Regions from separate parts of the Fictibacillus iocasae genome, predicted to be linked through region 2. Evidence: riboswitches for the same ligand, from Rfam matches in the RefSeq annotation. Region 2 holds a riboswitch; each other region holds the start of a gene.
The links. Region 2 has a riboswitch for cyclic di-AMP ahead of ACFQPF_RS16665 (dicarboxylate/amino acid:cation symporter). Riboswitches for the same ligand answer to the same signal wherever they lie in the genome.
Positions count from the first base shown of each region.

Region 1: another riboswitch for cyclic di-AMP. It lies ahead of ACFQPF_RS14730 (protein-tyrosine phosphatase family protein); the one in region 2 lies ahead of ACFQPF_RS16665 (dicarboxylate/amino acid:cation symporter).
Region 3: another riboswitch for cyclic di-AMP. It lies ahead of ACFQPF_RS00325 (potassium channel family protein); the one in region 2 lies ahead of ACFQPF_RS16665 (dicarboxylate/amino acid:cation symporter).

Region 1 is NZ_JBHTCP010000048.1:60,749-68,700, forward strand. It holds gene ACFQPF_RS14690 (hypothetical protein) at 1-32, opposite strand, end outside; gene ACFQPF_RS14695 (CBS domain-containing protein) at 119-535, opposite strand; gene kdpDN (KdpD-like non-kinase potassium sensor) at 553-1,707, opposite strand; gene kdpC (potassium-transporting ATPase subunit KdpC) at 1,771-2,334, opposite strand; gene kdpB (potassium-transporting ATPase subunit KdpB) at 2,423-4,450, opposite strand; gene kdpA (potassium-transporting ATPase subunit KdpA) at 4,468-6,147, opposite strand; gene kdpF (K(+)-transporting ATPase subunit F) at 6,187-6,264, opposite strand; gene ACFQPF_RS14725 (hypothetical protein) at 6,422-6,559, opposite strand; gene ACFQPF_RS14730 (protein-tyrosine phosphatase family protein) at 6,582-6,995, opposite strand; cyclic di-AMP (ydaO/yuaA leader) riboswitch at 7,112-7,259, opposite strand; cyclic di-AMP (ydaO/yuaA leader) riboswitch at 7,318-7,461, opposite strand.
Region 2 is NZ_JBHTCP010000051.1:40,817-52,067, forward strand. It holds partial or broken gene ACFQPF_RS16600 (IS110 family RNA-guided transposase) at 1-98, shown strand, start outside; gene nagA (N-acetylglucosamine-6-phosphate deacetylase) at 480-1,655, shown strand; gene nagB (glucosamine-6-phosphate deaminase) at 1,659-2,402, shown strand; gene ACFQPF_RS16615 (YjcZ family sporulation protein) at 2,549-2,710, opposite strand; gene ACFQPF_RS16620 (hypothetical protein) at 2,925-3,563, opposite strand; gene ACFQPF_RS16625 (YmaF family protein) at 3,700-4,026, shown strand; gene ACFQPF_RS16630 (3'-5' exonuclease) at 4,190-4,840, shown strand; gene ACFQPF_RS16635 (hypothetical protein) at 5,059-5,286, shown strand; gene ACFQPF_RS16640 (GGDEF domain-containing protein) at 5,416-7,632, shown strand; gene ACFQPF_RS16645 (TrkA C-terminal domain-containing protein) at 7,629-8,312, opposite strand; gene ACFQPF_RS16650 (hypothetical protein) at 8,514-8,669, shown strand; gene ACFQPF_RS16655 (GDSL-type esterase/lipase family protein) at 8,747-9,466, shown strand; gene ACFQPF_RS16660 (hypothetical protein) at 9,518-9,712, opposite strand; cyclic di-AMP (ydaO/yuaA leader) riboswitch at 9,910-10,072, shown strand; gene ACFQPF_RS16665 (dicarboxylate/amino acid:cation symporter) at 10,194-11,251, shown strand, end outside.
Region 3 is NZ_JBHTCP010000002.1:60,529-71,779, forward strand. It holds gene spoIIP (stage II sporulation protein P) at 124-1,263, shown strand; gene ACFQPF_RS00310 (asparagine synthase) at 1,452-1,658, shown strand; gene cls (cardiolipin synthase) at 1,769-3,271, shown strand; gene ACFQPF_RS00320 (undecaprenyl-diphosphate phosphatase) at 3,350-4,132, shown strand; cyclic di-AMP (ydaO/yuaA leader) riboswitch at 4,206-4,355, shown strand; gene ACFQPF_RS00325 (potassium channel family protein) at 4,440-5,096, shown strand; gene ACFQPF_RS00330 (TrkH family potassium uptake protein) at 5,103-6,449, shown strand; gene ACFQPF_RS00335 (GerAB/ArcD/ProY family transporter) at 6,574-7,686, shown strand; gene ACFQPF_RS00340 (hypothetical protein) at 7,727-8,188, opposite strand; gene hutP (histidine utilization transcription antiterminator HutP) at 8,373-8,807, shown strand; gene hutH (histidine ammonia-lyase) at 9,198-10,727, shown strand; gene hutU (urocanate hydratase) at 10,743-11,251, shown strand, end outside.

The sequences.
Region 1 (7,952 bases), on a different contig from region 2:
GGCTTGGTGTTTAAAATGGTTTTGATTGTCATACTAACACCTCCTACTTCCATTATACGGTAATGCAAAATATTAAATGGATTTTATTTCAAGTTTCACACAACGTACAAAATTAAAATTAAGAAGACCTATACGCTGGTGCCATTTTCCTGCAATATTCAATAATTTCCTTTCTCCTGACAATCCCTATGAATATATCGCTGTCATCGACTACAGGAACAAAATTCTGTTCTGAAGCCATCTGCAGCAAATCTTCCATTTCTGCATCGATATGAACGGTATTCATTTTTCGGAATGGCTGTATGTGGTCGATGGAAAAATGATGGCAGTTATCAAAGGTGACATTGCGGTTATTCTTCAAAAACCAGAGTATATCGCCCTCTGTAATGGTAAAAGAGTATTTCCCCTGCTGATCGATTATGGGTATGGCTGAAAAACGGCAATTCGCCATTTTCTCGATTGCCTGCCTGATCGTGACACCACTCTTGAGAAAAGCCACCTCTTTCTTTGGCAATAGAAAAAATGCTACGTTCATTTTCATAAATCCTTTCTCTACGATTCTCTTGTTTTATAGTCTGATACAATATGAATGTCGATGCCTGAAGCATATCTCATAATGTTGTTTACAATCGAACCTTTCCAGATTTCTTCCCACCTGCTTCTGGCGGATTGGCCTAATATAATCTGTGTTACACCATTTTCCACCGCAACATCTGTAATCGTCTGAGCAATTTTGCGATTGTTCATTTGTTCTGCGATAAAACGGGCATTGAACTGTGCGGCAAGCTTTTTCCAATCATGAATTTTCTTCCGTTCTTCAGCACTCCTGTTCATGGATGCTTCATTTGACACATGAAGGATGATAAGATCCGTCTTTAGCCTGTTCGCGATCCGCCATCCTCTGCGGATCAGCTTCTCGGCATTTCCGCCGTGCTGGACACAGACCATAATTCGTTCATGTGCTCCTGTAGGACCGCTCTGTCCGTTGCTTTTTTTCGCCTTCTCAATGCGCTCATCCACATCGTCGGCCACTTCACGTAAAGACAGCTCACGCAGCGCTCCTAAGTTGCTTTTCGTAAAGAAGTTTTCAAGTGACTGCTCTATTTTACTGTGATGATAGATTTTGCCGTCTTTCAGCCTTTTTCTTAAAATCTCGGGTGTTACATCAATGAGTATGACTTCGTTCGCCATATGAAGAAACTGATCAGGAATCCGCTCCCTCACCTTCACGTTTGTAATCTGTTCGACGATATCGTTCAGACTCTCCAAATGCTGAATATTAACAGCCGAGATGACATGGATACCTGCTTTCAAAATTTCTTCCACATCCATATACCGCTTCTCTCGTTTAGATGTCGGAACGTTCGTATGTGCAAGTTCGTCAACAATCACGATGTCCGGATTTCGTTGAATGATTGCTTCCGTATCCATCTCTTCTAATGCATGGCCTTTATAATGAACCTGTAATTTTGGCATCACTTCCAGATTCTTAATAAGTTCCGCTGTTTCCCTCCGGCCGTGCGTCTCAATCAAACCGATTACAACGTCAATTCCTTCATTCCTTAAATCACGTGCTTCCTGCAGCATTCGATACGTTTTGCCAACACCTGGTGCAGAACCGATATAGACCTTTAATTTACCTCTTTTAAGATGTTCTATTTCCTGCAATATTTCTTCAGGTGTTTTTCTGCGGTAAGCCGGACACATGACTCATCCTCCTCATGACAGAGCAAATGCCCCGGCCTAATTCTATCGGCCGAGGCTGCCCTATTATTTTCGCATCGCTTCCTGCACGTTCATGTTCAAAAGAAGGACATTGACTCTTTCTTCTCCGAAAAGGCCAAGATCTCTTTTCTCCATTGATTTATCAATAATTGCGCGCAGTTCTTTCCTTCTTAATCCAGATGCCTTGCTCACTCGGTCAATCTGAAATTCTGCTGCTTCTACTGAAATATGAGGGTCTAGACCAGATCCTGAGTTGGTGACCAGATCCACAGGCATCTCGTTTGTTTCTGTACGGCTGTTTTCTTTCTTCAATGCCTTAATTGAGGCTTCCGTCCTTTTCAGCATATCCTCATTGGAAGGCGCATAGTTATTCGAGCCAGTAGCGGCCCCGTTATTTTCTATAGAAGAAACACGGCCTTGGAAAAATTCAGGTCTTTTAAAATTTTGGCCGATTAACTCGGATCCAATAACCTTGCCTTCCTCATTTGTCACTAAGCTTCCGTTTGCCTGATCAGGGAATATCGTCTGCGCAAGCCCTATCATGGCCAGCGGGTAGGCAATGCCGCATAGTACAATCATGAGTAATGATAATCTTATTATTTTAAACAAGGTGAACCCTCCACGTTCATTATAGAAAGCTTTATTTTCATAACTTTGTTGCTATTAGAGCTCTGAGATGTAGTGATTTCCGTTATCCTTACATCACCATTCCAACAATCATATCAATGGCTTTGATTCCAATAAATGGGACGAAAATCCCTCCCAGTCCATAGATCAAAATGTTTCGGGAAAGCAGTTTGTTCGCGCTCATTGGCACGTATTTTACACCTTTCATCGCCAGCGGAATCAGAAGCGGGATGATGATCGCATTGAAGATCAATGCTGACAGGATAGCGCTTGTTGGTGAATCCAATCCCATGATATTCAGTGCTTCCATCTGAGGGATGGCCACTGTAAACATCGCCGGTATGATAGCGAAGTATTTCGCGATGTCATTGGCGATACTGAATGTCGTCAATGACCCGCGCGTCATTAATAACTGCTTGCCGATCGCAACCACTTCAATAATTTTTGTCGGATCGGAATCCAGATCCACCATGTTTGCCGCTTCCTTTGCAGCGGCAGTTCCGGAGTTCATGGCCAATCCTACATCGGCTTGAGCGAGTGCGGGAGCATCGTTCGTGCCATCTCCAGTCATGGCGACAAGCTTTCCTTTTTCCTGTTCTACCCGGATTACCCGTATCTTATCTTCAGGCGTGGATTCTGCGATAAAATCATCGACTCCTGCTTCCTGTGCGATGGTTGCTGCAGTCAGCGGATTATCTCCCGTACACATGATCGTTTTAATCCCCATTTTCCTGAGTTCTTCAAAACGTTCACGGATTCCTGGCTTTACGGTATCTTTCAAGTAAATAAGCCCCAGTATTTTATTATCAACAGATACAGCCAGTGGTGTTCCACCTTTTCGGGCGATCTCATCACTCTTGTTCTTTAAGTCACCTGGAACAATACCGCCCTTAGACTCAATAAACTTTCTTATGGAATCGACAGCACCTTTTCGGAAAATCGTTCCGTTTACGTTCAAACCGCTCATTCTTTCCTCGGCTGTAAAAGGAATGATTTCAGCTTTTTCATAGTGTGCAGAATTCCAAGTGATTCTTTGTTTTTTAGCGAGCTTCAAAACAGAACGTCCTTCTGGGGTTTCATCAAATAAAGAGGTAACGACCGCCATTTCTGTCACTTCACGCTGCGAGACATCTCCTACTGGAATAAATTCTGCAGCAAGACGGTTGCCAAACGTGATCGTACCTGTTTTATCTAGAATAATGGTGTTAATATCTCCTGCCGCTTCTACCGCTTTCCCTGACATCGCCAATACGTTAAAGCGTGTCACACGGTCCATACCGGCTATCCCGATCGCTGATAAAAGAGCTCCGATTGTCGTAGGGATCAAACAGACAAGCAAGGCAATCAGTGTTGAAATCTCTAAATCTATCCCGACATATTTTGCGATCGGCACAAGTGTTACCACAACAAGCAAAAAGATGATCGTTAGCGTAACAAGCAGAATGTTAAGTGCAATTTCGTTCGGTGTTTTTTGACGTTTTGCTCCTTCAACGAGCGCGATCATTTTATCGAGGAATGACTCCCCAGGGTCTGCCGTAATACGAACCTTAATCCAGTCACTGACAACTTTTGTCCCGCCGGTAACGGAGCTGAAATCTCCTCCAGACTCCTTAATGACGGGTGCGGATTCTCCCGTGATCGCAGATTCGTCTATTGAAGCAAGACCCTCGATAATTTCCCCATCTCCTGGAACGAGATCGCCGGTTTCCACAAGTACGATGTCCCCTTTGCGAAGCTCATCAGAAGAGATGGTTTTGACTGTTCCATTTTTCAGCCATTTTTTTGCCTGCGTACCTTTTTTTGTTTTCTTCAAACTGTCTGCCTGCGCTTTGCCACGCCCTTCCGCCAATGCTTCAGCAAAATTGGCGAATAGGATGGTAAACAGGAGGATGATGAAAACAGACACGTTATAGCCTAGCGCAGCTTCTGATTGGAAAAGGGATGGCGCCAGAATCATAAGCAGTACAAGCAGCGTTCCCACTTCTACAACGAACATGACTGGATTTTTCATCATGGTTAATGGGTTTAACTTTTTAAAACTTTCTACAACGGCTTTTTGAATAAGACCGGAATTATGATTCTGATTATATTGATTCATCTCTTACACCTCATTGGTTAACGTATCATCAAGTATTCAGCGATTGGACCGAGAGCGATGACTGGCAGAAATGTCAGTGCACCTACTATAATGACGACCCCTACTAAAATACCGACGAACAGCATGTTATCTGTCTTAAACGTACCGATTGTTTCAGGAACGGGCTGCTTGCGAACTAATGAACCGGCTACAGCAAGCATTGCTATGATAGAGACATAGCGGCCAAGCAGCATGACTAATCCTGTTGTGATGTTCCAAAACGGAGTATTGTCCCCTAACCCTTCAAAACCAGAACCGTTATTAGCAGCTGATGATGTGTATTCATACAGCACCTGTGAGATCCCGTGGAAACCTGGATTGCTGATGGCTCCCTTTCCAAGCTCTGTAACGAAAGCGAGTGCTGTCGGTCCGAGAATAATGAGCGGGTGAATCAGCAAAGCAATCGTGATCAATTTCATCTCTTTCGGTTCAATTTTGCGTCCTAAAAATTCAGGCGTCCGCCCTACCATCAAGCCGCAGATGAACACTCCGATAATCGCATACATCAGCATGTTGACGAGACCCACTCCGTCTCCGCCAAACACTGTATTCAGCATCATGAGTGACAATGGTGTTATACTCCCCAGCGGAGTCAGCGTATCGTGCATGTTATTGACAGTACCGGTTGTCGCCGCTGTTGTTACAGTAGTAAATAAAGCAGACTGAGCGATTCCAAAACGAACTTCTTTTCCTTCCATGCTACCTTGATCGGTGTTCAGCCCCATCGCCGTTAAAGCTGGGTTTCCGCTGCTTTCAGCGGTATAAGCAAGTGCTAAGAATGCAAGGAACAAGATGCTCATCGCTCCAAATATGACCCATCCCTGTTTTTGTTTCGTGGCAAATCGTCCGTACGTATACGTTAATGATGCTGGGATGCACCACATCGACAGGATTTCAATGACGTTCGTTATCGGGCTTGGATTTTCAAAAGGATGAGCAGAGTTCACTCCGAAAAATCCGCCTCCATTTGTTCCTAAGTGCTTGATTGATACGAGTGACGCCACTGGACCTGTAGCGATTTCCTGTTTATCTCCTTCAAGAGTCGTCAGCTGTATAGTAGGATCAAGTGTCTGCGGGACTTTCAACCCCACTAGAATGAGAGTTAACATAATGGACATCGGAATGAGCAATCGTGTGTGGCCTTTTACAAAATCCTCGAAGAAGTTTCCGATTGTCTTTCCTTTTGAAGTAATGCCCCGTATAAAGGCAATCGCCACTACGATTCCGGTTACGGCAGAGGTAAACATCATCATCATGATAACGGACATTTGCGAGAAGTAAGAAAGCCCTGTTTCCCCGCTGTAATGCTGCAGGTTCGTGTTTGTCATAAAGCTGATAATCGTATTGAATGTTAATGTTTGCTCCATGTTATCAATGCCGTTAGGATTGAATGGCAAGATTTTTTGAAGCCGTAAAATGAGATAGCCTACAGCTACCAAAACAAAATTTGTCAGCAATAGCGAAAGTGTATATTTTTTCCACGTTTGCTGCTGCCTGTCTTGTAATCCGCTGATTGCGTAAATGACTTTCTCCACAGGGCCGAATAATTTATCTGTTCTGTTCGGCTGGTTAGAGAAAATATGATAGATATAGCTGCCAAGCGGCTTTATGATGAGAAGCAGCAGTAGGATAACCGCTGCGATCTGCATAACTCCCATGAATACGTTCCTCCTAAACTTTCTTTCATCAAATCTTTCTTAAAACTTTTCAGGATGAATAAGGGCATAAATTAAGTAAACAAAAAGTCCGCCTGATACGATGGCCGTCAGCATCATTTGTCTTCGCCACCTCCGACGATATGGTTACACCATGTAATAAAACTGAAAAAGATTCCAAAAGAAATGAGCAGTACACCGATCATATAAACATCAAGCAAAGTAATTCCTCCTTGTTGATTAGGGAGCCCGCTTTCTTTAGCAGGCTCCAGTTAAGTTAGCGGCGCTTATCAAATACGAAAGACGGAACCGGTTTGTTCAGGCTGTAAAGAATGGTTTTCGCCATCTCAGATTTAACCTGATCTGCTTTTGCCGCTCTTATGATCTGGCCTATTTCACTTGAACTTAACCTCATGTTATTTCGCTCCATTTCTCGTTTAAGATGTCAGCAAGTACTGGATGTTCCCGTTCTTGTTGTGAATAACAAAGTCCGCACCTAAATCTTTGTAAATTCTTGAAAGGTAGCGGCTGTCAGATTTCAAAACAACCACTGGAAGTGTATAACAACTGCGTACCATATCGATTGCCATGCAGCAGCCGATAAATGAAGTTTCATAGATGATGACCTTTGTAATTGCCTTTGAGATCCAGTCTGTATACTGCATGCCGTCCTGAAAGGAAAAGACGAAAATCTGATGGAAGCCTTCCTGGTCCAGCGTGTGTTCCATCGTCCATTCTGGAACACACAGGGCAACGTTTGATCTTTCAGGATATCGCTTAAGCGTACTGATAAATAATTCTGGAACCGCATCAGGAAAGATGATCAACGTCACATTTCTATTTGTCTCCATCTTTCAAATCCTCCTCATTTCCTAAAAAAGCGCACAAAAAAGAAGCCTGCGGAAGAGGAACTCTTCACGCGGCTTCTACAAATCGCTAAATAAGCGTGTAAAATACACGGATTTGTTGCCTCTCTCTAAAACGCTTACGGAGTTAGCTGACGGATTCGGGCGTGAGAGTCGCCCTACTCGATCACTCGAGATTCACCCCATGCGGCATATGACTGGCCGCGGTTGGTTCCCCCGCTCCTAAAAAGGATTAAGCGATAAAGACGCATTAGTACGTATAATTTTTCGTTAATTTTTTAAACAGATGTTTAACTTGACCTTCACCTTCTCTCTCCTGCCACGCTTACGAAGTTAGCTGACGGGTTCGGGCAGCAAGAGTTGCCCGACGATTTCTCGTTTCACCCCAGAAGCGATTTACCGCTTCATTGGTTCCTCCGTTCCTGTTTTCAGGACTCAGCGATCATTGGTAAAATTTATAATTCTGTTGAAGATGTAGATAATCATACTCCCGTATCCATCAGCATGTAAACCGAACAAAAAGCTTAAAACAAACGCATTTCAGGCCATAAACCTTCATTTACTCTGAAAATAACAGCATAATGGTATCCAAACGAATTTTTTCTCTTCTTTTTTCTTTTTTTCACCTAAATATACTCGCCCAATAAAAGATTAACAATTCTGATTACTTGTTGTTTTATAATGTATCCTTACGAATGGAAAACGCCCTTCGAATCATTATTTTAGAATAAATTATGTTTAAATGTTCATCACTAAGGAAAATGTATACCTAACAACTTATCAACAGGAGGAACTCACATGACCTTTCTTTTATCACTCGCGGCTGTTGCAGCAATAGCGGGTATTAACGAATTGAAACATTCTTTAAAATAAGAGTCAGCGCGCATCTAATTGCTAATGTATCGGTGCTCACTAAAAAACATAAAAACAGCACCCGGCTCG
Region 2 (11,251 bases):
AGCTATTGAAAATCTTACACGCGATGAGCACGAAGCACATGGCTTTTGATGCGGAGCGAATGATGAAGGACATCTCGAGACTCGAAGAGGCTTTCTGAGGCAACATTTTCGTTTGATTAGACAACAGGATGACACGGAGAAGCCGGCATTATACACACTTTCGACTGCGAGTCCCTAAAGGAGCTTAGCCAGCCTCTGCCTTATGACTAGACCGAACGAAGGAATGTAGGCACTTTAGATGCCAAGAGACATGGGAGGGTACGTCATCATAAGCTACGCAGAGATCCATTGTGCATCACATATCTCATGAACACTACAACCATAAATATCCAGTAGTGACCGCGGAGCGTACCCACTACCTGTCATTGAATCACATATTTAAAAAATACTGTTAGCGTAGGTGTCGAAAAATATTTATTAGACACCCCACCAACGGCTCAAACCGTTGATAAATCAATATTTATAGAGGGAGTGTGAGTATGACGAAAGCTATTCTATTTTCAGGGGATATGATGATGGAGGGAGGAGTGCAACGAGGCTGGCTTTTAGTTGAGGGTTCCACGATTTCCTATGTAGGAAAAGAAAAGCCAGACACGATTGATCCACTAACCGCTGCCGTTGATCTACCTGATGGATCGGTTTTGCTGCCTGGAATGATTGACCTTCATATACACGGGGCGGCTGGTGCTGATGTGATGGACGGAACAGAAGAAGCACTGCATAAAATAAGCCGGGCGCTACCGAAAGAAGGAACAACATCATTTCTTGCGACAACGATGACCGAACGAGAGGACGTGATCACGAATGCCCTTTCGAAAACAGCTGCGTATATGAAAAATCAGCCAACTGGACAAGCAGAACTGCTTGGCATTCATCTCGAAGGTCCGTTTATTTCTCCAAAACGTGCTGGTGCGCAGCCGAAGGATTTTATAATTGCTCCGAATGTCGATACGTTTCGGCGCTATAATGAAGCGGCTGAAAATCACGTCAAGCTCGTTACGCTCGCACCGGAAGAACCAGGCGGCTATGAGCTTGCCTCTTATCTACAAAGTAAGGGGATTATCGCGTCGATCGGGCACTCTGATGCGGACTATCACGAGGTGGTAAAGAGTGTGGAAGCAGGTGTGACACATGGTACTCATTTATACAACGGGATGAGAGGGATCCATCATCGTGACCCCGGGACCGCAGGCGGCGTTCTGCTCCTTGACGAGATAATGGCTGAAATCATTGCTGATGGGGTTCATTGTGACAAAGAGATGGTGAAAATGGCATACAAGCTGAAAGGATCGAGCAAGCTTGTCCTCGTTACAGACGCAATGCGTGCGAAATGTCTCGGTGATGGTATGTATACGCTTGGCGGGCAGGCAGTTAAGGTTGAAGACGGGAAAGCCATGCTCTCAGATGGGACATTAGCAGGAAGTGTATTATCCATGAATGATGCGGTTCAAAATGTCATCACGTTCACAGGCTGTTCGTTTGAAGAAATCGCTAAGATGACGAGTGAGAATCCAGCGAAGGAGCTCCAAATCTTTGATAGAAAAGGAAGCCTTGCCAAAGGAAAAGATGCTGATCTCACCATCATACGAAGTGATGGAGCCGTGCTGGCGACATATTGTTGCGGAAAGAAGGCATATGAAATAGGAGGCGAATGAAAGATGAAAGTGATTGCGGTTGAAGATTACGAAGAGATGAGCCGTCTGGCAGCAGAAATCATTCAATCCAAAGTTCAGAGCGTTCCTAATGCTGTGCTAGGATTTGCGACAGGAGGGACTCCTATTGGTACGTATAAGCAGCTGGTGGCAAACGCGAAAGAAAGACATTTGTCTTTCCGAATGGTCCGAACGGTAAATCTTGATGAGTATGTTGGCATTTCAGCAGAGCATCCCGAAAGCTATCATTCTTATATGAAGAAGCATGTCTTTGAACCGCTTGGAATATTGCCGGAAAACTGTCATCTTCCAGATGGTGAAGCAGAGGATTTGGTGCTGGAATGTGAACGGTATGAAAAGGTTATTGAGCAGCTTGGTGAAGTGGAGCTGCAAGTGCTTGGCATCGGGCAGAACGGACATATCGGGTTTAACGAACCGATGACGCCGTTCTCTTCCAAAACACATGTTGTAGAGCTTACCGCGTCAACATTAACTGCCAACGCCAGCTATTTTTTGAACGTGAAACAGCCAACACATGCCATCACGATGGGTATCGGAACCATTTTGAAGAGCAGGGAGATCCTCCTGCTCGCTTCAGGCGAGAGTAAAAGGCTTGCGGTCAACATATTGCTTGAAGGCAAAGCGGATGAGAAGGTTCCTGCCACCGCATTAATAACCCACCCGAACGTAACCATCATCGCCGACTATCCTGCACTCGGTTTGAAAGAAGAAGGAAACACGAGATTGTGAGGGAAGCCGGCTGCACTATATGCACATTAATTTCTTGACAGAATTTCTTATTACCGTACACCTCATAATGAGATGCCAATTAAACTAAAAAAGAAAAAAGCTTCGTGAAACCTTTTGAACGTTTCACGGAGCTTTTTGTGTGCTGCTTACGTCCAGTAGCCTGGGTAAGCGCTCATATATCCGTACGCTGGATAGCAGACGACTCCGCCATAGTTGCAGCCGCCGCCACAAGTAACGGCTCCTACAATCACAAGCAGGATGAACAGCACAACGTACAAAGTAAAATTCTTAGAATAATACTTGCCCACTTATTTCACTCTCCTATTGCTAGTGAGAAGCCTTCTTTCTCCTCCCTATACTATATGCGAAGAGCAAAATGGGAGAAACGGGGACAAGTGCGGATTTCAGCACACAAAGCAGGAGTTTATTTGTCCTGAGAATAGATAGTTTGCTGAATTTCTTCTGTGCAGGACAGTAATGCATCACTGTCCTGCTGTGCCCGCTATATACGAATTAAGGAGTCTATTTGTATTTTTCTTCTAAGATGATATACAAGTAATCTACCAATTCGGCTTTTTTAAATGCTGTGACCGAGTAAACACCGCCTACATTCTCAAAAACGGAGGCTGTGCCGGTTTCTTCTTTAGGTTCAGCATCTCCTGGAATGCCTGCCTGTTCAAGGGCTTTACTAAGCTCGTCATCAAATGGGATCGGGCCGCTCGGGGTGAACACGATACGCGCAGCCGTTTTCTCAACAAAGGTAACCGCTGCCTGTCCATTCATATAGTGCTTTGTTACCGCAGGCACAAAGTCGTTCGTTCCTGCATAGCGGAATTGGATGGTTTCTTCTCTTTCCGGCTTTCCAAGTAACGCTTCAGCAGCCGGCATATTTAAGCCCGCCAGCTGGCTTGCTGCAATAATGTAATCACTGGAGAGCGGGGCATGGTTCACCTTCGTTTGTTCTTCATCTTCTTCGTCTACAACCGTGGTCTCATCTGACGGCGCATCTGTTTTTTTGTCAGAATCAGGTTTACGGCCTGCTTCAGACTCTGATTGACTGACATTCTTCTCGGGAGACTTTATAGCAGCCGATTCTGTCTTATCCTCACAAGCTGACAGAAGCATAGCAAACAGGGCTAGCATTAGGAGCTTATTCAACATGTTAATCCCTCTTATCCTTCATTTTTTCTCGTGCTATTTATTTATCTTACAAGCAATAGCCGTAATCCTCAATGGAAAAGAATGCAGTAGCGAAGTTTCAACATCCCGAATAATGTGTTAGAAAGGGGGGAGTTTCTTGGATAAAAGGCTGGAAAGAAGATTGTATTGGCAGCAGCAGGCACCTCATATCCATAAATTTCAATCAATAACATCTGGCGGCAGTGACCATACTCATGAACTGGCCATCAGCACTTCTCCAATGGTCGGAGGAATGGATGATCACATTCACTATTTTGAAGGAGAATGTAAAGGGAAAGACGGACATTGCCACACATTTAAAGGATACACAAGTTCGCCAATCCCATTAAGAGGCGGCGGCCATTATCATTTAGTATCAGCACAGCTGACTGAAGTGAGCGGACATACACATTCTTTTCATGGCAAGACAACGAACCGGCTGTAAAGGAGAACCTGGAAAAGGGTTCTCCTTTTTGCAATGACAGGCAATATACAGCGCTAAGCTACATATTCTTTAGAGAGAATACGTTTAGCCTCTTCTCTAATCAGCTTTTTTCTACTAAAATATGACATGTAAAGATGTTACGGGCAGAGAAAGCGGTGGAATCGTGGAATATATCATTTATGACTTGGAAATGACAAACAGGCTGTCAGAAATTATTGAAATTGGAGCCGTTAAGGTTGTGGAGACGGAGAACGGGCTTCAGGAGAAGGAACAGTTCCAAACATTTATCCGTCCAAAAGCGGACCAGCTGAGCAGCCGGATTACGAGCTTAACGGGCATCACGAACAAAGACTTGGCAAACGCTCCGTCATTTGAGGAAGCGGTAAAGATGTTCCGGCGATGGATTGGATCAGATGATTATTATTTATGCTCGTGGGGACCGGAGGATAAGTGGGCTTTGATTACAGATTCAACGTTCCACCAAACCAATACAGAATGGATCGTCAATCATAACGATTTGCAGTTCAGTTTCAGCATGCTGCATGAAAGTGAAAAGGGCTTTCGCTATGGTTTATCAAGAGCTCTCGAGAAAATTGGGGCTGCACAGGATGGGAATAAACACCGTGCACTTGATGATGCCATTAACACCGTTAAAATTTTTAAAACGATCTTCCAGCAGATTACCTTGATGAAAAATCCAACCTCTTATTTGGAATCTAAAATGTTTGAGCCAGAGAAGCTCGTTTACCAAAGCAAACCAGAGAGTGACCAGACACCATCCCCCTTTGCTGCTCTATCGAAATTATTCAACTAAAATATTAGTGGTATTTTTGTACGCATTTAAAACTTTTAGTACGCACATAAATAGACAAAAACACTCTTTTAAACCTATTTTTCGACACGTTTTTACATTTGCAATAGGCTTTAAGGCTTGATTATCCAGTAAAAGTAAGATATGTCGGCATTTGACGAATTGTTTTTGTAGGAAAATGACCATATATCCCTAATAATTAATACCAGGGGGTGTTTCGGTTGAAACCTACATATTATATAACGAATAGGAACGACCAGCTTTTGCAACTATTGAATACGATTGAGTATTGTGCTTATGAATATGAGCCAGAGCGTGCCGATTTCATTATTCAGCTGAAAGAAGAAATACTTGAAAACGACGGAATTGATGTATCACCGGAACAGTACAATAAGATCATCTCTCTGCTACTGACTTTTGTTCCTCCGCATATCAAACACATACACTAATGAAAACCTCCATCAGGAGGTTTTTTCACTTTAAGAAGCCTTTATTTTTACATAAAAATTACAATAATAGACAATAAGGGAAATAGTACTTTGATACTATGAAAGGAGCATCCAAAAGGGGGCTTTAGTATGGAGTACTTAGTACAGAATGAAATGGTAAAGCATTTATCTGAACATGTAAAAGAGAACGAAATTGGCATAATTTATCTGGATATTATTAAGTTTACAGAAATTGAGAGGAAACACGGCCTGAAAAAGGCTGGAGATATTCTTCAGCTCTTAGAGCATGCCTTTAGTTTATTAAAACAAAAGCATCCAGAAATCTTTTACATCCATCGGATTGTAGGGGATGATTTTTTCATTTATGTGAAATTGGATAAGCGGCTGAACATGAACGAAAGGCTTAAGGACATTGTAGGCAAGATTAACCTTTTCCTTCACGAACAGATTGCGTACTATTATTCACATACTGGCATCACGATCAAGTTTCATCAAAGCTATACGATCCTGCTCACTGAAGGAATGACCACTTTAGAACGAGCAGTTTATATTTCAATTAAGTTCTTGCTAAGACAGGCAAAGCTGAATTCGCTGGAAGTAGAAAATGGACAGCTAAAAGAGGCGTTTCAGGATTTGATCATCCACAATCGAATTCAAACTCATTTTCAGCCGATTGTTTCGCTGACTACATCAGAAGCATATGGCTATGAAGCGTTAAGCAGGGGGCAAAGAGATACGCACTTTGCTCAGCCTCTAAATTTGTTTTCATACGCTGAAAATGAAGGCCTTCTATATGTACTGGAGAAAACATGCAGAGAGCTGGCCCTTCATCGAGGGAAGCTGTTTTTGCTGCCGAAACAGAAATTGTTCATAAACGTTTCTGCACCGGTCATCTTTGATCCTGCCTTCCAGCCTGATACGATGAGGGATTTTGTACAGTCATGTGGACTCAACAATGCAAACATCGTTTTTGAAATTACAGAAAGAACAGCAATACATGATTTTTCTGTCGTTAAAAAAGCGCTGGATCAATTTAAGAGAAAAGGATTTGAAATTGCGATTGATGATGCAGGGGCAGGGTATTCTTCTCTGCAGGCTATTTCCGAGCTGCGGCCGCATTATATCAAAATTGATCGGTCACTCGTTCAGGATATACATAACAACATCGTTAAGAAAAATATGATGGAGACGTTTGTTTCCTTTGCCAAAAGAATGAACAGTAAAGTCATTGCTGAAGGAATTGAGAACAGCGCAGAGCTGAAGATGATTTGCGATTTGGGCGTGGAATATGGCCAAGGGTTCTTTCTGGCTAAACCGTCTTTTCCTCCTAAGAAAGTGGATGAGAAGGCAGAGAAATTGATTTTGAAGAAAAAAGAGAAAGGGGATGTTCGTAAACGAAATGATTGGACCATCGGCAGCCTCGCTCAAACCTCCCAGGATTTTCGGCCAGATGAACGGGTAAAGCATGTTTCCACCATTCTTGATACGGTATCGGGGGAAGCAGGAGCGGTGATAACGGAAAAAAATTTTCCTGTCGGCCTTGTGATGCGCGATAAGCTGAACCGCCAGCTAGCCAAACCTTATGGCATGTCGTTGTTCTGGGATAAGCCGGTCTCTAAATTAATGGATAAAGAGTTCCTTGTTGTCATGACGGACGAATCCATTGAAGAAGTAGCACAAAAGGCTGTGACTCGAGATACGGAACAAATGTATGATTATATTATCGTTAATGATATGAACGGGTATATCGGAACCGTTTCAATCCAGATGATCCTTGACCATTTAACATCGCTAAATAATGAAAAATTGAAGGATGCGAGTCCGCTGACAGGCATGCCAGGCAATAAAGAAATTAAAAATCAGCTTAATGGCAAACTGCAGGCAGGAAAGCCATTCACACTCATTTACGCCGATTTAGATGAATTTAAGAAATTTAATGACTGCTACGGTTTTTCGTTAGGCGATGAATTAATTAAAAAAGTAGGTTGTATCATTGAGGAGGTCATGTACTCGACAGGCACGTCATCTGATTTTTCTGGCCATATCGGCGGAGATGATTTTATCATGATCACGATGAACCATCGCTCAGATGAAATCTGCCTTGCTTTACTAGAGGAATTTAATAAAATGCTGCTGCCATTCACAGAAGAGATCTTAACAAAGCTGGACTTAGAAGAGTTGCCCTTCGTTCCATCCATCTCTCTTGTTCTTTTAAATGTTTCTGATTGTACAGTGTCCATGACGAAACTGTCCGCTATCGCTGCCGAGCAAAAAGCGGCTGCGAAAAAAATAAAAGGCAGCAGTTTTATAAAACATAGTGTGGAAAAAGAAGGACAGCCGGCTTAATGCGCACTGTCCTTCTCATCGTTCTTCTCTTTAAATAAATCCTCAATCGTTTTTCTATCACCGAAGATTAGTAATTTGTCGCCTTCCTGAAGTTTTGAAGCCTCCTTTTTTTTCTTTATAATCAGATCTCCTCGTGTCACAAAAAGAATGGATAAATGATCTCCTTCCTCTTCCACATCGCAAATGCTCTTTCCGATATAAGGAGAGCCATCATGTATGTAAACCTCTGTTAAATGATCGTTATCTTCTTTTAAAAGTACATCCCGTATAGGTAAATCAATTAAATCGAACTTTTCTTCCATCGTTTGGTTTAATAGCCGTTCCAGCTTCTTCTTAACAGCAGGTATGAGCAGAAAAAGGATGATGATGAACAGACCGGCTGCAATGAAGGCGAGTTCCAGCGAACGAAACTCGTCGGCGAGTATATTCGAAATGGAGGAAATGATAACGGCCAGTGAAAAGGCTCCGAATAAGATGAGAAACATGCTTAACCTGCGCCTTACTGGATGTCCGAGGATGAGTTCAGATTCTCCTGTGGTGAAGCCTGTTCCAGTCAGCATGGAAATCACTTGGAAGCGAGAGACTTCTTTTTCAAGTCCAGTCAGTCTGAATATGATGACGTTGATTTCAATAACGGCCGCTATGATGATGAAATAGAGAAAAATAAATAAAAAGCCCATCGTTCTCCCCCTTTAATCCTACATTCCTTTTATACCCTAATCCTTTGGTTTCATTCGTTTTAAGTATACATTTCCTAAACATTAAAAAATTCAGATAAACGGCAGCCGGCCAGCCAAAATGGCTATGTATCCGTTAATTCAAGTCGTGATTCATAATTGGCGGAGAACATCAATATATATGGTTAGACAAGGGGGGATTGAATGGGACTGTTTATGATTTCTTTGCTGCCGGCATTTTTGTTATGCGGAGGAGTGGTCGCTTTGCTGCAGATTTTTGTAAAAAAAGACACGTTTGACTATGACGAAGCCAACCTTTGGGAAAACTATGAAGGATCCCCGGAGGATTACAGGCTTTAAGAGCATACTTGCTTGATATTTCTCCATTTTGTTGCTTTAATTTAGACAATAAAAATTGCACGATTGGAGAGTATCAATTGACCAAATTGCAAAGATGGATGCTTGCCGGAGGAATATTAGCTGCTCTTTTTTTCGGAAGTTTATATTTTAGCCAATATAAAGAAAAAAAGGACGAGCCAATCCGGGTTACCGCACTAGGTGATTCCCTCACCTACGGAGTGGGTGACCCTTCAAGAAAAGGATACATTGGATTCGTGACCGATGCGATGGAGAGAAGAACAGGGAGACCAGTTTCGCTAAATAATTTCGGGATCAGCGGTCAGAGGTCCGATCAGCTTCTTCACCAGCTGGGCAGCGGAGCCGTTCTCCGCTCGATCCAGAGAGCAGACACGGTATTTGTCTTTATTGGTACGAACGACTACAGGCAAACCGCCAAGTGGAACTTTAAAAAGCTTCCGTTGAACAAAATGGGTGAGGGCGAGAAAAAACTGGAAGAAAATTTGACAGATATCACGGCCATCATCCGCAAACAAAATCCATCTGCCAAACTATATATATTGGGGCTGTATAATCCCTATTTCGGGGATGGATATGATACGAAAAATGGACCCATCATTCAATCATGGAATGAAACCATCAAAAAGGTGGCGGATAAAACAGCGTTATCTCTATACATTCCGACAGAAAAGCTTTTCGTGAACATATCGAAGCCTTTATACTTTTCGGATTCGATCCATCCCAATACAAGAGGGTATGAGAAAATGGGAACATGGGTCGCGAAGCATTGGTCTCCTTAAAAAAAGCGGCCATGTCAGAAAGTGCTGACATGGCCGCTTTTTCCGTTCTTTTTATTTGCCCATCGGGGTTTCAAGCTTTCCGTTCATATCGATCATAAATCCGATCTCACGGCCCAACAGACTGCCGAGCTCTTTGGCCTTTTTTTCGCTTTCCGTTTTAATTTGTTCTATAGTCAATTCACCTTTAAGACGGGATGCACCTACTATGATGCTAAGATCGCCTTTTTCGTAAAATACAATTTTCATGTATGTTTTCCTCCTCCGGTTAATAAACACATACTCTTAACAGTTTTCGATATAGATGTTTCGTTATAGGGGTAATAAGGTATATAGACCTATAGGAAAGTGTTTCCTATGCGACGCGCGCGGATGTGGGAATAGTTTACATAAAAGCATTCTTGACAAAAATTCGACAAAAACGGTAAAATGACAGCACATACGTCATACTGCAATCGCTGAGTCAAGTTTGAATGATTATTCAAATTTTTGAACGGGGGAACCAATCAATACGGCTTTAAAAGCCTGGGATGAATTTGCTTTTTGCAAAGGGGATATTCTCATTTCCTAATCCGACAGCTAACCTCGTAAGCGTTCTCGAGAGAAGGATTAAGCCTTAAATGTGCTTGTGAACCCGCGAAAAGTCTCTCAATTTTCGGGGGTTTTTATTTAGCGCACTATGCCTCTCAATTTCGCAGATTTGTATAAAAATACGAAAGGGGTTATGTATATGAAATTATCGTCTAAAATCTTAATCGCGCTCGCTCTTGGTGTCGCAGCAGGTCTCATACTAAACCTTGCCGCTCCAAGCATTTTTCCGGAAGTCGATAAATTTTTCTTGAAACCTGTCGGCACCATTTTCCTTAACCTGATTAAAATGCTCGTTGTGCCGATCGTCTTTTTCTCCATTGTTCTAGGTACTGCGGGTCTGGGAGATCCCAAAAAGCTTGGACGCATCGGGGCAAAAACTATCGGCTACTTTTTAGGAACAACTACGCTAGCCATTATTATTGGTATCGCACTTGCACTTACGTTTAAACCAGGTGATGTGGGAACGTTTGATACTTCGGGTGCAGAATTTAAAGCGGAGGAAGCTCCTCCTGTTTCTGAAACATTGCTGAACATGATTCCAGTTAACCCGGTTCAGGCAATGACGGAAGGCAACATGCTGCAAATCATTGTTTTCTCGATTTTTGTGGGCTTCGCCTTAACGATGCTTGGCAGCAAAACGAAAGGAATTTTGGATCTTGTGGAGCAAGGGAACGATATCATGATGTTCCTTGTTAATCTTGTTATGCGTTTCGCGCCATATGGAGCTTTCGCGCTTATCGCATCAGCCGTCGGAGGACAAGGAATCCCCGCACTGAAGGCAATGGGGCTTTATATGGGGATTGTCATTGCAGCATTAGTGATTCATAGTATTGTCACTTATGGCGGTTCCATCGCATTATTTGCACGAAAGAGCCCTATTTGGTTCTTTAAAGGATTCGCACCTGCGATGTCGGTAGCATTCAGTACGTCAAGCTCAAACGCCACTTTGCCTGTTTCGATGAAAACGGCTCAGGATAACCTGGATGTACCTGAACCTATCAGTGGATTCGTACAGCCATTAGGTGCCACCGTCAATATGGACGGAACAGCGATTATGCAGGGTGTAGCGACTATCTTTATCGCACAGGTTTATGATCAGAACCTGACAATGGTTCAGCTTCTGACAGTCGTATTAACGGCTGTCCTAGCTAGTATCGGTACGGCAGGTGTGCCTGGAGTCGGCCTAATTATGCTTGC
Region 3 (11,251 bases), on a different contig from region 2:
ATCAAAATGGGCTTTTTAAAAAATGAAACCATAGAAGCGCGAGATTATAAAAAACCATTCTACTTTCTCTAGCAAATGAATAGGTTGTAATAGAGAACGCAAAAGAAAGTGAGGGTACTTACTATGTTTATTCCGTCATTTCTATTAAAAAAACTGCCTCTTTACATCGTTTCAGCACTCATTTTTATCGTGTTGTCCACAAGCTTTATTACGTCTTTCGAAAGCAAGTACAGGCTGTCATCTTCATCGCTTCATCATTGGCTTGCAGAGTTTTCGGGAGAAGCACTCGTTTATGTATTAGGATTCGAAAACCGTTATTTTGCTCAGGTGCTTCCGGAACAAAGTAAGCCGCCATCCATGTCCGCAGTGATGCTCGAGCTTGCCACAAGCATTAAACCAGGTGACATAAGAAGTCTTCTTGGCAACGAACTGCCTGGCTTTGCACAGTTTGATTCCACCATTGTTGTCGCGGGGGAAGGTACGGATTACACGAATATCGCTCACGAATCACCGCCGCCGATCGAATTTTTAATGGACGGAAAAGAGGCCGAAGTGCAGAATGTGGAAAGGCTGGAGGATCCCGATCTAACGGAGAACCCGGGCACCCCTCCAAGTGCGCAAGGAAAGAAAGTGGCCTACATTTACCATTCACACAGCTGGGAGTCCTTCATCCCTCATTTAAAGGGGGTTAAAAACCCAGACAATGCCGTTCATTCAAAAGTGAACATCACAATGGTCGGTAAGAAGCTTGGGGCAGAGCTGGAGAAAAGAGGCATCGGAACGGTTGTCGACACCACTAATATGACGGAGCTTTTGCGTAAAAATAATACAGATTACAAAAAAAGCTATCCGATGGCAAGGACCCTTGTCCAGGAAGCGATGGCCGGAAACAGCGGGATGACGATGCTGTTCGACCTGCACCGAGACTCATTAGGCCGTGAGAAAACCACACGTGAAATAAACGGCAAGAACTATGCGAAAATTTTATTTGTTGTCGGCGCAAGCAATCCAAACTATGAGAAAAACGAACAAATGGCAAAAGAGCTTCATGCACTGCTTCAGAAAAAATATCCTGGCTTAAGCCGCGGTGTTATCAAGAAAAACAAGCAAAAAGGAAACGGCGTCTATAACCAGGACCTCTCCAGCCAAGCCATGCTCATCGAATTTGGCGGAGTCGGCAACAGCTTCGACGAATTAAACCGATCCGCAGAAGCGGTAGCAGAAGCCATCGCCGATTACTACTTCAAAGGCAGCAAACAATAAACAGGACCAGCTGGGTGTTTTCTGCACAAAGAAAGCCTTATAAAATATTTCATGATAAGGCTGACGTGGTGATAGGATTCACCGCTCCCATTTTAGCGAATAGCCCCTGCTCTGAATTCTAAATGCTTGCATGTTAATTTCCCGCCTCGCTCATACTACTATCATGCTGAGTAGTAGGAGGGTTGAAAATGTTGAAAAGAGAAGGCCTGATTCCTGTTCTGTTAGGGACTATCGTTTCACTGAGTGCGCTGCCATTCTTGAACAGTGGAAGCGGGAGGAAAAAAAGCTCTAACTCGCTAACCAGTTTAATCCTTGGCTTCGGACTTGCCCACATCGTCCTAGGTACCATTGATTTATTTGAACACGACAGTGAAGACGATCACGACAACTGGTAAGAGACGGCACAGCCGTCTCTTATTTACATACCATATTCTTTAATTCGAGCTCGTTTAGTTTATCAGCAATAAGGGAAAAAATTCTGGAAAGTAAAGAAAGGGAGCATGTTATGAAACGGGTTTATGAGTTCTTATTGTCTTTATTGTTGATCGGGTCGCTATACGCCGTGTTGTTTGCTCAGTATCCGTTTTATTTGAAGCTTTTATTTGGTTTGCTTTATACGGTGATCATCCTTCATACCATTTTTTCGCTGATCCTTGAGAACCGAACCGCGCAAAACACGCTGCTATGGATTTATGTTCTGGTCTTCCTTCCTGTAATCGGCTATATTTTTTACCTTTATTCTGGACAGCTGTATTTGAAAGGCCATCTTTTCAAATCGAAAAGAAAGAACGACCGTGAAGAATGGGTTAGAGTGACCAAAGAAAATGAAAAGCCGGATTTTACCGGCATGCCGGACCATCAACGCTGTTTCGCCTATTATGCTCATAATGTGGCGCTGACAAAAATGAACAGCTCAACGAAAACCACGATATTAAAGAACGGTTCGGAGAAATTTCCTGAACTGAAAAAAAGGCTGCTTGAAGCTCAAAAGTACATTCATATCCAATACTACATTTTTCGGTCGGACCGCCTCGGTAAAGAAATAATGGAGATCTTGATGAAGAAAGCAAGAGAAGGGGTGGAGGTGCGTTTCCTGTTTGATGGAATCGGAAGCTTGTCCCTTCAGCAAAGTGATATTGATGAAATGAAAAAAGCGGGAGTCAAGGTGCATGCCTTTTTGCCGGTCCGCTACGGTTTCTTTAACCAAAAGCTTAATTTCCGCAATCATAGAAAGATTGTCATCATTGATGGCGTCATCGGATTTACCGGCGGTTTGAACGTAGGAGTGGAGTATGAGGGGCTGGATCCGACCATCGGGTTTTGGCGTGATACGCACATGCTGATTGAAGGAGAGGCGGTTCAGACGCTGCATGCCATTTTTCTTTTAGACTGGGAGTATGTCTGCGGCGAAGATCTGTTTGAGCATGAGAATTACACCAAGCCGACAAGAATAAAAGGAGATGGCGAGGTGCATGTTGTCGCCAGCGGCCCAGATACCCAGCAGGGGATTATGAGTGATTTTTATTATACGATGATTTCTTGTGCTAAGAAGTCCATCTGGATCGCCACTCCTTATTTTGTGCCGAACGAAGCAATCAGAGCAGCACTTAAGATCGCGAACCAAAAAGGAGTAAAGGTTCGAATCATGGTGCCTGAAATCAATGATGGATTTCTGACTCAATATGCGACACGGTCCTATTTTCCTGAACTGCTGCGATGCGGTACAGAAATATACTCGTATAAAAAAGGCTTTCTGCATCAAAAGGTCATTATTGTGGACGGCGACATGGCTTCGATTGGCACGGCAAACATGGACATGAGAAGCTTTCACCTAAATTTCGAAGTGAACGCCTTTTTGTTTAACTGTTCTTCTGTAAAGGAACTGATCTCCCAGTATGAGGAGGATATGGAGGAATCGTCTAAAGTAGGAGCGGTAGAATTTTATAAACGGGGCTTAGCGGAGCGTTCAAAAGAATCGTTTGCCCGTCTGTTCTCAGGAGTATTGTAGCCTTCAGGCTCTTGTAATAAGAGAGGTCCCTTCAGAATAGTCTTTTAACAAGACAGGCTTTCTGGAGGTAATGGCTGCATGGATATACTTGAAGCATTAATTTTAGGCATGGTACAAGGTCTAACGGAATTTCTGCCAATCAGCTCAACCGGACACTTACTGATTGGCAGAAAGTTGTTTGGGCTGGAAGACGCCGGGCTGTTTCTTGACAGTATGCTTCATTTCGGCACCTTAATCGCCGTCTTGACCGTTTATTGGAGAGAAGTGCGTTCGTTAATACGGCATCCACTCAGCCGGATCAGCTTATTGATTATTGCAGGTACAATTCCTACAGCGGCCATCGGCTTGTTGTTCCAAGATTTCTTTGAAGAAATATCTAAGAGCGGTGTGACGGCAGGATGGGAGTTTGTCGCAACAGGCTGCCTTTTATGGTGGGCGGAAACGTATAAAAAGCATGGTCGAAAGTCACTTGAGGATATTACGATCGCCGATGCGGTCATGATTGGAACGTTTCAAGGGGCCGCAATATTGCCAGCGGTCTCACGGTCAGGGTTAACGATTGCAGCTGCACTGTTCCGAAAAATTAATCCTGCGGCCGCCGCCTACTTTTCCTTCTTGCTGTCGATTCCGTCCATTGCTGGAGGCATTGTGCTCCAGTCTAAAGACCTTTGGGCTGCGAGCAGCCAGCATGTATCGTTCGGTGCTCTTGCTGCTGGAACTGCCGCATCGGCCATTTTTGGGTACATGGCTGTAAAATGGATGATATCTCTTTTGCAGAAAGGGTCACTAAAAGGCTTTGCTATTTACGTATGGATCGTGGGGACAGCGGTCATTCTTGCACAGCTTGCCAATAAGTTTTAACACTTCGTAAAAACCTCTGACTAACCATTGACTTTTAGAATAGAGAGGATTACATTAAATGTAATTCAAAATCAGACTTTAATCGCTGAGTCTGCATCAAATTGATGCAGGGCGGGGGAACCACTTTTTTTATGGGGTGAGTCCTGTGCGTTCGCGCGTACGGGAGGGGATACTCCAGTCCCTAATCCGTCAGCTAACCCCGTAAGCGTAAAGTAATCAAGGAGAGGTCGCAAAGCTTTCATTGCGGACCATTTTTTGGTGGTCTTTTTTTGTTTGTCAAAAACAGCTTGTTAGGAGAGAGTAAAGCATGAATAAGCAGTATGCAGTGATTGGATTAGGTCGTTTTGGCGGCAGCATCGTACGAGAATTCTCACAGATGGGTCATGATGTGCTGGCGATCGACCGGGACATGGAAAAAGTAAATGAGTTCGCGAATATTGCTACACAAGCGGTTCAAGCCAATTCGACTGACGAAAAGGTACTGCAGTCACTCGGTATCAGAAACTTTAACCACGTGATCGTGTCGATTGGTGAGGATATTCAATCGAGCATTTTAACGACGCTGCTGTTAAAAGAAGCAGGTGTAAAAAAAGTTTGGGTGAAAGCTCAAAACGATTATCACCATAAGGTATTGGAGAAACTGGGAGCAGATCGGATTATTCATCCAGAACGTGATATGGCTTTGCGCGTGGCTCAATTGATTACCTCTGAAAAAATTATTGACTTCATTGAATTATCGCACGAGCACAGCATCGTTGAAATCGAAGTAAGCGATAAAATAATCGGCCGCACACTGACGGAAATGGACGTTCGCGCCCGATTTGGCTGCAACATTGTCGCGATAAAGCGCGGAGACGACATTCATGTTTCACCGATTGCTGATGTGACCCTGCAGCGTCATGATATACTCGTGGTCATCGGCCGGAATGAGGATCTGAACCGTTTTGAAGAAGAAGGAGTGTAAACATCTGTGCTAAAAACGACGGAAAGAAAGTCCTTTCTGTATAATCCAATAAAACTGACTCCGCCGCAGATTTTGGCAATACTTTTTGGGGTACTGATTATCTTCGGAGGATTTTTGCTAAAGCTCCCGATTGCAACTGAAAAAGGCATTTCATGGGTAGATGCTTTTTTTACCGCCATTTCTGCCGCAACGGTTACAGGTCTAGTGACACTCGATCCAGGATCTACCTATACGCTTTTTGGAGAAATCGTTATTCTTTTCCTCATTCAAGTAGGGGGACTTGGCATCATGTCCTTTGCTGTTCTTGTCGTAATTATGCTTGGAAAGCAGATTGGCATTAAGCAGCGACTAATCATGCAGGAAGCCTTGAACCAGCCTTCTATAGGAGGAGTAATCAGGCTTGTGCGGAATTTGTTTATCTTTTCTATCGTCATCGAGGCAATTGCTGTGTTTCTGCTTTCCCTTCGCTGGGTACCGGATCTCGGATTCTCTAAAGGGGTGTATTACAGCATTTTTCATACAATAGCCGCTTATAATAATGCCGGCTTCGGACTATGGCCGGATAACCTTACCCGCTATGTTGGCGATCCGGTCGTCAATCTCGTAATCACCATGCTTATTATTATGGGAGGACTTGGGTTTACGGTTATCGTGGATTTGTGGATAGCCAAAGAATGGCGCAACCTGTCCTTGCATTCGCGCGTTATGATACTTGGAACCATTATCGTGAATGTTATCGCTATCACTCTTTTCTATTTGTTTGAACAAAATAATCCAGAAACGTTAGGTGCCCTTTCAGAGTCGGACAAGCTGTGGGCCGCTTATTTTCAAGGCATCAGTCCAAGAACAGCGGGCTTTAACACGGTCAATATCGGTGCATTGGAGGATGGATCGGTTCTTCTTACCATTTTGCTCATGTTCATTGGAGCAGGAAGCACGTCGACAGGCGGGGGGATTAAGCTAACGACCTTCCTCGTTATCGTGTTTGCCGTCATCACCTTTCTAAAAGGAAAGAACGAGACGATCATGATGAAGCGGACTATACGAAACGCAATCATTTTTAGAGCGCTCGCCATTTCAACGATCAGCATTTTGTTTGTATTTTTAGGAGCTGTACTGCTGACGCTGACAGAAGACTCGCCATTTCTTCCTGTTTTATTTGAAGTCGTTTCTGCTTTTGGTACCGTTGGACTGACGATGGGACTGACGTTTGAGCTTTCCTTTTTAGGGAAGTTGATTATCATGTTTATCATGTTCTTCGGAAAGCTCGGTCCGCTGACGATGGCATTCAGTCTTGCTCGGCCAGCTAAAGAGAACATCCGATATCCAGACGGAGATGTTTTTACAGGCTGAATAATTGTATAAGAAGTAAAGGAGAGTCTTGCTGAATAATGCAAGGCTCTTTTTGCTTCTTGGATAATGTTCTCATTTTAGGAAAAGATAAAAAGGGTTGATATTGAGATGAGGTGGGAGAGAAGTGACGAAAATTAAAGAAAATTTTCTAGTGTCGCCATACCTTGTCTTTTTTCTCGTGCATTCTATTCAAGTGGGAGTCGGCGTGCTTGGCTATCAGCGGGTCATCGCAAAATACGCAGGGTATGATTCCTGGATTTCCGTGCTGATTGCCGGCATCCTCATTCACTTGCTGATTGGGATGATCTATTATGTCCTCAATACAGGGGGCGGAGATATTACTCAAATTCATCAGAATCTGTTCGGAAAATATATCGGGACATGTTTAAACATCGTGTTATTAACCTATTTCGCCGTCTGGTCAGTGACGGTGCTGCGCACGTATATCGAGGTGGTGCAGGTCTGGATGTTTCCGACTCTGGAAACGTGGAAAATTGCCGCTGTTTTCTTACTGCTAACCTATTATGTGGTGTCAGGCGGTTTCCGAATCGTGGCAGGCGTGTGTTTTCTTGGGGTGGTGCTGCCGTTTGGACTTGTGTTCCTTCTTGTGTTTCCACTTGAATATACACAGTTTACGAACCTGCTTCCTGTGTTCGATGAGTCGATGAGGGATTATTTCACTTCTACAAGAAGCATGATGCTCAGCTACCTTGGCTTTGAATCACTGCTCGTTTTTTATCCTTTTATAAAAAATGCGAAAAGCTCACAGAAATACGCTCACTTTGGAAATATGTTCACGGTATCCATGTATTTAATCGTAACCATTATTACGTTCGCATTTTTTAGCCAAGAACAGCTGGCAAGAAACGTGTGGGCAACGCTCTCCATGGTCAAGATTGTGCAAGTGTCTTTCGTGGAACGGTTTGATTATGTATTCGTCTCCATTTGGTGCCTGGTAATTTTAACGAACATTACATTGTCAATATGGGCTTCCACACGTATAGGCAAGCTTGTCTTTAAAATTAGGCAGCATCAAGTGTTACTTCTCATACTGGGTGTAGTGCTCATCTTGTGCGAACTGCTGAACACTCGATTACTGATCAATTTGCTGAACAACTACACAAACCAAGTGGGCTTTTATATGGCCGTTATCTATTTGCCGCTGCTCTTTTTAGCAGCTCTTCTGAAAAATAAAAAGCAAAATAAAAACAGCCTGGCATCAGCGGAAGCTAAATAAACAAGAGAATTGCCTTATGGACAAGTCTCTTGTTTTTCTTTTATTCGTTCAACAGCAATGTAAGCTGCTCTTTACATTTTTTCTTTTCACTCTCATCTTCTGATTGATGCCATTTTTCGAGAGCCATCTTAATCATCTCGTGCAGCATGGTTTGAGTCCAAGAAACGTAGGACAAATACGCATCGCTTTTTAGGAATGATGTAAGCATGTTCTGATCAGGGCCGAAGAAAAACTCGAGCTGATCATGAAACAGTACAAAATCATCGAGTCGGCGAGGCTGAACGACGCTGCTTAATGTAAAGGAATAGGCATTATCCGGTTTACCTTCAAACGCGATCGTGAACAATGCACCGTCATGCAGCAAGCCTTTTGCAGTCGGCAGCAAAAGATACGGAGTATGTGTGCTGTCATAGGCTGCAAAAAAATCATACGGTGATTTCTCATCTGCCAAAGGAGTACGAAGCATCGACGCCAATATAATTTCCTTCTGAACATCTAGCATTCTATCACTCTTTTCTTCATTTTATTACTAACAGGATGGACAGGCATGTTATATTCTATACACTGGTTTATCCCTTTAATTAGTCACCGCAATAAGTTGTTGAAAGGGAATTGACGGACTGAATGGAAACGCATACACTAAAAGCAGTTGATAAGTCGTTAGCAGAAAGAGAGCAGGGAAACACATGAGTCTTGCGAATGAAAAGCTGCTAGGCAAGGTGGCTATGCTCAGCTGTCTCGATGACAGCTATGTAAAACAGATTGAAAAACTTGGCTGGCGCTATTGTGTTGGAAAAGTCGGCTCGATGGAGTCTAATAAAGTCGTAGCGGCGATTGAAACGGGTGCCAAGAAAGAAGACGTCATAAAAGGCAGCATTTATCGCGAAACACATGCGCTGTATCACGCGATCATGGAAGCAATTTACGGTGTAACGCGAGGTCATGTGCAGTTAGGAACCGTGCTGCGAACGGTAGGTCTGCGTTTTGTGGTCGTACGCGGCAATCCGTATGATCAAGCTGAAGAAGGTGACTGGATCGCGGTCGCATTGTACGGAACAATCGGAGCTCCTGTAAAAGGACTGGAGCATGAGGCGGTTGGTCTGGGTATTAATCATATATAGTAGCCCATAGTCATGAGCTGTGAGGGGGCTGTGTTCAAAAGTGTTTGCTTTTGGATGCGGCCTCTTTTTGTGTTTTTTTGGTAAGAATTTATGCAAACTTCGTAGCATGTTAAGAATTCAAGAAGCGGTTGATTTGCGTTACAGGCGCACGCTTTCCGCGGGGCGGGAGGTGAGCCCTTTTGTCGCTACGCGCCATTAAAAGGTCTCACCTTCCCACTCGTCCCGCTGGAGTCGGCGCCTTTCACTCCAATCAACTTTAGCAAAGAAGAATTCAAGAGGAATGTAAAACAAATTCTCAGCAAATAATCTTTACCCATCTAAAACGAAGGGTCAAGAAGTTATGAAATGGATGGCACTACCTTCAGATTAAAGAAAAGAGGGGGAACATTTATGGTTACGTTAACTGGACAGAGTTTGTGTATGGAGCAGGTTAAGCGAATTTTATGGGAGAATGCTGCGGTTGTGGCGTGTGGTGAGGCGATGGCGCGGGTAGCGGATAGCCGCCGGGCGGTAGAGAAAATCGTGTCGTCACAAGAAATCGTATACGGCATTACGACAGGGTTTGGAAAGTTCAGTGATGTGCTGATCGCACCGGATGATGTGGAAACATTGCAGCTGAATCTGATTCGCAGCCATGCGTGCGGTATTGGAGAGCCGTTTCCTGAGGAAGTAAGCCGTCTTATGCTCATTTTCCGGGCGAACGCACTGCTAAAAGGGCTCTCTGGTGTGCGTCCGGTTGTGGTGGAGCGGCTCATCGATCTAGTGAACCATCGCATTCATCCTGTCGTTCCGCAGCAAGGCTCTCTTGGGGCAAGCGGCGATTTGGCGCCTCTTTCGCATCTTGCGCTCGTTTTATTAGGAGAAGGAGAAGCATTTTATCAAGGCGAAAAGATGAGTGGAAATGATGCACTCATGAAAGCGGGTCTTGAACCGCTCGTTCTTACTGCGAAAGAAGGGCTTGCGCTCATTAACGGAACACAGGCGATGACCGCACAGGGCGTGCTGAACTATTTGCACGCTGAGCAGCTTGGATTTGCGGCAGACGGAATCGCTGCCCTTACGATGGAAGGATTAAAAGGAATCACCGATGCGTTTGAAGAAGAAATTCATATCGCGCGCGGCTATCCTGAGCAGACAGCGGTGGCCAAACGGATTCGTGACTATTTACAGAACAGCCAGCTGACGACTAGGCAAGGAGAACTGCGTGTGCAGGACGCCTATTCTTTACGGTGCATCCCGCAGGTACATGGTGCATCATGGCAGGCGCTAGGGTATGTAAAAGAAAAACTTGAGATCGAGATGAACGCGGCAACTGATAATCCGCTAATTTTTGATGGTGGAAAAAAAGTCATTTCAGGCGGGAACTTTCATGGTCAGCCGATTGCGTTTGCGATGGATTTTCTAAAAATCGCTGTAGCCGAATGGGCGAACATTTCTGAACGGCGCATCGAACGGCTGGTCAATCCTCAGCTGAACGACCTTCCACCATTTTTAAGCAGCAATCCTGGTCTTGAATCAGGGGCGATGATCATGCAGTATGCAGCAGCATCACTCGTATCGGAGAACAAGACACTCGCACACCCGGCAAGTGTGGACTCAATTCCGTCGTCTGCGAACCAGGAAGATCATGTGAGCATGGGGACAATCGGATCGAGACACTGTGCGATGATTATCGCCAACACAACGCGTGTGCTTGCAACAGAATGGATTTGTGCGATGCAGGCTGCCGATTATCGCGGTGTGGAATTATTATCCCCGCGTACGAAAAAGGTTTACGAGCTTGGCAGGACAGCATGTGCTTCTATTTTCTCAGACCGAATTTTTCATTATGACATGGAGAGAACAGCGAGCTTAATCAGAAGCTTAGGATGGAATGATACATTTATTGGACTAGAAAAAAATACGCTGATGGAAGCGTAAGAGGAGGAAAAGAAGATGACAAATGTAAAAAGCGGGATTAAAGCAGCACGAGGCACGCAGCTTCAGGCAAAAGGCTGGGTGCAGGAGGCAGCACTGCGCATGCTGATGAACAACCTGGACAGTGAAGTAGCTGAGAATCCAGATGAATTGGTTGTGTATGGCGGAATTGGAAAAGCGGCGAGAAATTGGGAAAGCTACGAAAAAATCGTTGAAACGTTGAAGAAACTTGAAAACGACGAAACATTACTCGTGCAGTCAGGCAAGCCTGTCGCGGTGTTCAAATCACATACCGATGCGCCTCGTGTTTTACTGGCGAACTCGAACCTCGTGCCAGCATGGGCGAACTGGGAAACATTCCGTGACTTGGAAAAACGCGGGTTGATGATGTACGGCCAGATGACCGCGGGCAGCTGGATCTATATCGGTACCCAAGGTATTCTCCAAGGGACGTATGAGACGTTTGCTGAAGCAGGCCGAAAGCATTTTGGCGGCGATTTAAAAGGGACGCTGACAATTACTGCAGG